2 regions of the Geobacillus sp. FSL W8-0026 genome follow, and region 2 is predicted to be linked to the other one. Evidence: riboswitches for the same ligand, from Rfam matches in the RefSeq annotation. Region 2 holds a riboswitch; the other holds the start of a gene.
The links. A riboswitch is a leader RNA that binds a small molecule or an ion and turns the genes downstream of it on or off. The one in region 2 is predicted to bind FMN.

Region 1: another riboswitch for FMN. It lies ahead of NST29_RS08990 (ECF transporter S component); the one in region 2 lies ahead of ribD (bifunctional diaminohydroxyphosphoribosylaminopyrimidine deaminase/5-amino-6-(5-phosphoribosylamino)uracil reductase RibD).

What each region holds. Positions count from the first base shown of each region.
Region 1 covers NZ_CP150194.1:1,798,767-1,802,249, reverse strand. Annotated here, with positions in the region: gene NST29_RS08995 (sulfite oxidase-like oxidoreductase) at 250-867, shown strand; gene NST29_RS08990 (ECF transporter S component) at 945-1,529, opposite strand; FMN riboswitch at 1,684-1,816, opposite strand; gene NST29_RS08985 (threonine synthase) at 1,911-3,131, opposite strand.
Region 2 covers NZ_CP150194.1:1,360,177-1,363,659, forward strand. Annotated here, with positions in the region: gene NST29_RS06865 (DUF1002 domain-containing protein) at 1-575, opposite strand, end outside; gene NST29_RS06870 (peptidylprolyl isomerase) at 713-1,153, shown strand; gene NST29_RS06875 (hypothetical protein) at 1,140-1,268, shown strand; FMN riboswitch at 1,313-1,446, shown strand; gene ribD (bifunctional diaminohydroxyphosphoribosylaminopyrimidine deaminase/5-amino-6-(5-phosphoribosylamino)uracil reductase RibD) at 1,658-2,758, shown strand; gene ribE (riboflavin synthase) at 2,758-3,405, shown strand; gene NST29_RS06890 (bifunctional 3,4-dihydroxy-2-butanone-4-phosphate synthase/GTP cyclohydrolase II) at 3,433-3,483, shown strand, end outside.

The DNA of each region.
Region 1 (3,483 bases), 440 kb from region 2:
TCCTTTCTTCTCGGATATGATATAATGGAAAAACAGGGAGAACCGCGTTGGATCTTCCAGCCCTGATGCTCGATGCGGGGAGAAGCCGTTGCCACCGAAAAACAACGGACGTCATGCCGGCCGACAAAACCGATGAGCATGATCCTCGGTCCACTCGGTGGTCGGCAATGGCCGCACCAAAGGAAAATGACGTCTGTTCGCTTCCCTTGCGCCGATGTTCGATCATCAATCATAAAGGAGTGGCTGCTTATGTCGAAACAACTCCCTCCCGGCCAATTTGAAACGGAAAAATGGCCGATTTTGCACGAAGGAGACGTATACTCATTTGATGAAGCGACGTGGAATTTTCGGCTGTTCGGTGACGTGAAAGAGGAAGTGTCGCTGTCATATGAGGAAGTGATGCGGCTGCCGAAGACGATTTCGACCGTGGATATGCACTGCGTAACGACGTGGTCGAAATTCGACACGACGTTCGAAGGCATCGCCTTCCGCGAATTTTTGCGCTTTGTGGAGCTGCATCCCGATGTCAAATACGTGAAAATTTACGGCTACTTAAACGGCGACCGGTTTGGCTATTCGGCGAACTTGCCGCTTGACGCGTTGATGGGCGATGATGCACTGTTTGTCTACCGCTGGAAAGACAAGCATCACGATTGGCAAGACATCTCGCCGAAGCACGGCTATCCGCTCCGCTTTATTCCACCGGCGACGTTTTACTTATGGAAAGGGGCGAAATGGGCGTCCGGCATCCGCTTCATGAAAAAGGACGAGCCGGGCTACTGGGAAGAGCGCGGGTATTCGATGACCGCCAATCCGTTTAAAGAAGAGCGGTTCGCCGAATCGGTATCCAAGTTTCGGTTTTGGTGAAGAGAATCGAATCTCCCCACTCATCGACAGCAGAAATGAAAAAACGAGGGATTGGAACAGAACCCCTCGTTTTTTCGCTATGCTGCCCGGCGTGCGACAGCCTGTTTTTGTAGCCACGGGCGAAGGCGCAGAAAGAGGAGCATAAACACAACCGCCATAAGCACTCCTTTTGCCGCGTTAAACGGCAAAATCGCAGAAATGACCAATGCTTTTGTTTCCGGCGCACTCATCGCCGGAGCGCCGAGAAAAAGCGTATACGCCGGCAAAAAAACGTAGTAGTTCAGCACGCTCATGATCAGAACCATTGTCGCTGTTCCCGCCGCCAGTCCAAGCAGCATGCCTTTTTTCGATGCCGCTTTTCGATAAATAAAGGAAACAGGCAAAATGAACGCCACCCCGGCCGTGAAGTTGGCGATCTGTCCGATGGGAACGCCGGTGGCACTGCCGACGAGAACATAGTTCAGCACGTTTTTCAGCAGTTCCACAAGCACGCCGGCAAGCGGGCCATACAAAAGCGCGGCGAAAAGGGCCGGGATGTCGCTGAAATCGACTAGCAAAAAGTTCGGAAACGGTGGAAGCGGAAAATTGAGCATCATAAGCAAATACGCACCAGCGCTCAAAATCCCGACAGCCACAAAGGTGCGGGTGTTGATGAATTTCACGCTTGTTCTCCTCTCCTTCTCGTGATTCATCCTCACAAGAAGAAGGCTGCCGAGCGGGGACGCCAATAAAAACTCCCTTAAACCCAAGGGCGTAAGGGAGAAAAAGGGCGAACTCAACGAAGCGTCAGGCGAATGACGCCAAACGCCGGCAAACCTTCATCTTCTCCCATCCAGACTATACTGTCGGCTCCGGACTCGCACCGGATCCTGCCTTGCGGCTCGCGGGCTGAGAGGCCAAGCGCCTCATCACCGCCGGTCGGGAATTTCACCCTGCCCCGAAGATGAATCGTTTATTCATTTTTATTATTCCGATGAATTTAGTATACAATATCTCTTTTCGTTTGTCTATCATTTTTTTCCACGTTATCCTACTCCATCGATTTATCCATTCTCCTTTGGTAGCTCATCCCCCCGCTCGAGCACCGGCGGGGCGACTTGAATCAAATCAGCGTATTTCAATCCCGTCCCCGTGTTGAGTACGACGACCGTCTCCCTGTCGCGAATCCAGCCGCTCTCGCGCAGCTTACGGGCCGCCGCAAACGCCGCCGCCCCTTCCGGACAAATGAACGCCCCTTCCAGTTTCGCCACCGCCCGCTGTTCCGCTAAAATGTCCTTATCGCTGATCGCAATCGCACAGCCGTCCGTTTCATACACCGCCTCAAGCACAAGGAAATCGCCGAGCGCTTTCGGGACATTGATGCCAAATGCCACCGTATGGGAATTCGGCCAAAACTCCGATTCGCGCTTTTTTTCGTTCCACGCCTTCACGATCGGCGCGCAATGCTCAGCCTGCACGGCGACCAGCCGCGGCATCTTGCCGCTCACCCAGCCAAGCGCTTTCAGTTCTTTGAACGCCTTGTAAATGCCAATGATTCCGACCCCGCCGCCGGTCGGGTACAAAATGACATCCGGAAGCTGCCAAGAGAACTGCTCGGCGATCTCAAGCCCCATCGTTTTCTTTCCTTCAATCCGGTACGGTTCTTTTAATGTAGAAGCATCGTACCAGCCGTATTCGCGGATCGCTTTCGCCACGATTTGCCCAGCGTCGCTGATGAGGCCGTTGACGAAATACAACTCCGCCCCAGCGATGGCGCATTCTTTGCGCGTCAGTTCCGGCGCATCGACCGGCATGACGACCGTCGCGCGGATGCCCGCCCGCGCTGCGTACAGCGACCACGCCGCTCCCGCATTGCCGTTGGTCGGCATCGCGAGCTGTTTGACGCCCAGTTCTTTCGCCTTGGAAACTCCGACCGCCGCCCCGCGGGCTTTAAACGTCCCTGTTGGAATAACCCCCTCGTCTTTCATGTACAGCGCTTCAATGCCGATTTCCTTCCCTAAGCGCGGCATCGGCACGAGCGGCGTCATCCCTTCACCGAGCGACACGATATGTTCCGGGCGTTTCACCGGAAGCAACTCATGATACCGCCATAGGCTCGGTTCGCGTTCCTTAAGCGCTTCCCTCACCCCTTCTTGGCGCATCGCCTCCAAATCATAGGCGACCAAAAGCGGCGAGCCGCATTCGCAAAGTTGATGAACTTGATCGACATCATATGTACGTGCACATTTGGGGCAATATAGATGGGACACATAGTTGAATCGCATCGTTTGGCTTCTCCTTTCCGTTTGTTTCATCCGCCCGAGGCAGAAAGCACCTACGTTCGCGTTTCTAACGAGGCACTGGCCTTTTCATTATACCATCCGTCCTCTGTCACCGGCGCCTGTAATGGCAGCGGCCGTACGCCAACTTCGGGGCACCATAGCGCCAAGCAGGAAATGGTCCCCATCCCCTCAAGTTTAGCGGTATAAAATTTTTAAGACGATCCTCGTGTTGATCCCCCCGGTGAATGCTGGGGATCACATCCATTATTGGGCATGGAAATGGTCCCCTCTTTTTTTACCGTTTGAAGCCGCCTATGGTAAAATAAAACGGGAACCGCCTCTTTTTTCTTACTGC
Region 2 (3,483 bases):
TCTTTGATTTTTGCCAGCAAAGCGACCGCCTTGTCCGGACCGATCGAATCAGCCAGCTTCGCCGTTTGCACCATTTCCTCGTTCGCCACTTTTTTGACATCATCAGGGATGGCTTGGTCCGAGGAAATTTCATACGCCTTCATCAATCCGGTCAGCGCCGCGGTGCCGGAAACGGGAAACGGAGCGGTGATGTAAATGTCCGCGTCTTTCACCCCGGCGGTAATCAAGGCGTTCGTATACATCTCTTTCGTCACCCATGTGATGTTGTGGGTTTCAACACGCAGCCCTGAGCCGGGTTCGCGAATCGTGATCATGGACGAAGAAATGGCGCGCGTTCCGATTTGGGCTTTCGGGATGAGCCCGCCCAAATATTTATGCTCTTCGGCGTTCGAGACGGTGATCGTTTGCGCCCCGTCCGGCGCTTTCATTTCTTCAAGCACTTTTTGCTTTTGGTCGCTTGTTAAATTTTCGCCGAGCGTCACAATGACGTCGCCCGGTGCCGCATCGGCCGCAGCGATCGCCGGCAACATCAGCATGATAACCGCCAGCAGCGATGAAGCGATCATTCGTTTCACCTAGCTCGCCTCCTGTTCATGGAACATGCACTATCATTATATCGTATCCCCGCCGTTTTTGTCTTTGACTTTCTTTCCCCCAATCATCCATGGTATGATAGAAGCGATTTAGGCACAAGCAAAGGAGCGAAAGCATCATGGCGAAAAAAGGGTATATTTTGATGGAAAACGGCGGGAAAATTGAATTCGAACTGTTTCCGAATGAGGCGCCGGTGACGGTGGCCAATTTTGAAAAATTAGCGAATGAAGGATTTTATGACGGATTAACCTTCCACCGCGTCATTCCCGGGTTCGTCAGCCAAGGGGGCTGCCCGCGCGGCAACGGGACGGGCGATGCCGGCTATACGATTCCGTGCGAGACGGACAACAACCCACACCGCCATGTCGCCGGGGCGATTTCGATGGCGCACCGCGGCCGCGACACCGGCAGCTGCCAGTTTTTCATCGTTCATGAGCCGCAGCCGCACCTCGATGGGATGCATACCGTCTTCGGCCAAGTAACGTCTGGGCTGGACGTTGTCAAGGCGATGAAAAACGGCGATGTGATGAAGGAAGTGAAAGTGTTTGACGAACAATAAGCGGCCGACGGGGGACGATGAGCGGACAAGGCGCAACAACTGGCGGCTGTTTTTCCTATTGGTAGCGGCCAGCCTGTTATGGGGGGCAGCGTATTGGATTTGGATTGTCAAATGATGACGCTTGGAAGCTGACATGGTATAATAAAAACAGCATGGTGATGCATCCTTCGGGGCAGGGTGAAATTCCCGACCGGCGGTGATGAGGCGACGCGCCTCTCAGCCCGCGAGCCTGATTGGCACGATCCGGTGCGATTCCGGAGCCGACAGTATAGTCTGGATGGGAGAAGGATGGCGATGTGCGCATGGTGGCTGATGGCGCTGTGCCGAAAGCGGGCAGCCCTCGGCGGCCAACAGGGCAACGGTGTCTAGACGGCACGTGCAGCCATAGGAGGCGAACGAATGTTTTGTTCGCTGTTATGCGCATCATGACTCATTCTCTCGCATCCCAAAGCCCCGGAGTCGTTCCGGGGATTTTTATTTTTGCGAAAGAAAAAGGTGAAAGCCGTGTATCGAGACGAAGATTACATGCGCTTGGCGTTGAATGTCGCGAAAGCCGGCAGCGGACAAACATCGCCGAACCCGCTTGTCGGCGCGGTTGTCGTCAACGGCGGGGAAGTGGTCGGGCTTGGCGCCCATTTGAAAGCCGGACAGCCGCACGCCGAAGTGCATGCGATTCGTATGGCCGGCGACAAAGCGCGCGGCGCCACGGTGTATGTGACGCTGGAGCCGTGCAGCCATTACGGCAAAACGCCGCCGTGCGCCGATTTGCTTATCGAAGCCGGCGTCCGCCGCGTCGTCGTCGCCACGACCGATCCGAATCCGCTTGTGGCGGGAAAAGGAATTGACAAGCTGCGCCAAGCGGGCATTCACGTCGACGTTGGCATCTTAAAAGAAGAAGCGGATGAACTCAACCGGATGTTTTTCCATTCCATTGCGACAAAGACGCCGTTTGTGACGCTGAAATACGCGTGCAGCCTCGACGGCAAAATCGCGACGGCGACAGGGGAAAGCCAATGGATCACATCGAGCGCGGCCCGTGAGGATGTCCATCGTCTCCGCGCCCAGCATGACGCCATTTTGGTCGGCGTCAACACCGTGATCGCGGACAACCCAAAGCTCACCGTTCGCATCGGGGAACAGCGGAAAAACCCGCTGCGCATTATTTTGGACACCCGCTTGCGCACCCCGCTTGACGCCCACGTCGTCACCGACCGTGAGGCGGAGACGTGGATCATCGCCGGCCGAGGCGCCAGTCGGGAAAAAGCGGCGGCATACGAGCGTCGGGGCGTGCGCGTCGTGTCGCTGCCGACCGATCGAGTGGAGGTCGGCGATGTGCTTCGCTTGCTCGGCGAACAGAAGGTGATGTCGCTGTTTGTAGAAGGCGGTTCGCGCGTCCATGACAGCTTTCTCCGCGCGGGAGCGGTCAATGAAGTGGTGGCCTACATAGCCCCGAAGCTGATCGGCGGGCAGGATGCCCCTACGCCGATCGGCGGCCTCGGCTTCCCGCGTCTCGCCGAAGCGCTCGAGCTTGACATCCGGCGGGTCGAAAGGATCGGTCCGGACGTGAAAATCGCCGCTGTTCCGAAGCGAAAGGAGGAAGCGTGATGTTTACCGGCATCATCGAAGAGATCGGCACGATCGAGCGGATGAACGCAACCGGGGACGCCATCGTCATGGCCATCAGCGCCAAGCGGGTGCTTGAAGATGTGCAACTTGGCGACAGCATCGCTGTCAATGGCGTCTGTCTCACCGTCACATCGTTTGACGACCGCCGGTTTACGGTTGACATCATGCCGGAGACGGTGAAAGCGACGGCGCTGAAGACGCTAAAGCCCGGATCGAAGGTGAACTTGGAGCGGGCGATGGCGGCCAACGGGCGGTTTGGCGGCCATTTCGTCAGCGGGCACGTGGACGGCGTCGGACGCATCATTCGCCAGTGGCCGAAAGCGAACGCGGTTTATTATGAAATCGAAGTGCCGGCTTCACTGCGCGCGTATATGATGGAGAAAGGATCGGTGGCGGTCGATGGCACAAGTTTGACCATTTTCGGGTTGAGCGAGCGCACGTTCACCGTTTCGCTGATCCCTCATACACGGGCGGCCACCATTTTAGGTGAAAAGCGGCCCGGCGACCTCGTCAATATTGAGTGCGACATGATTGGCAAATATGTCGCCGCTTTTCTTGCCGCCAAAGCAGCGCCGCCAGCGCGCGGGTTGACGGTTGACTTTTTAGAGCAGCACGGGTACAAATAAGCCGGAAAAAGGGGGGGCACTGGGCTGATGTTTGATTCCATCGCAGCGGCGCTGACCGCGCTTGCCAACGGAGAAGTG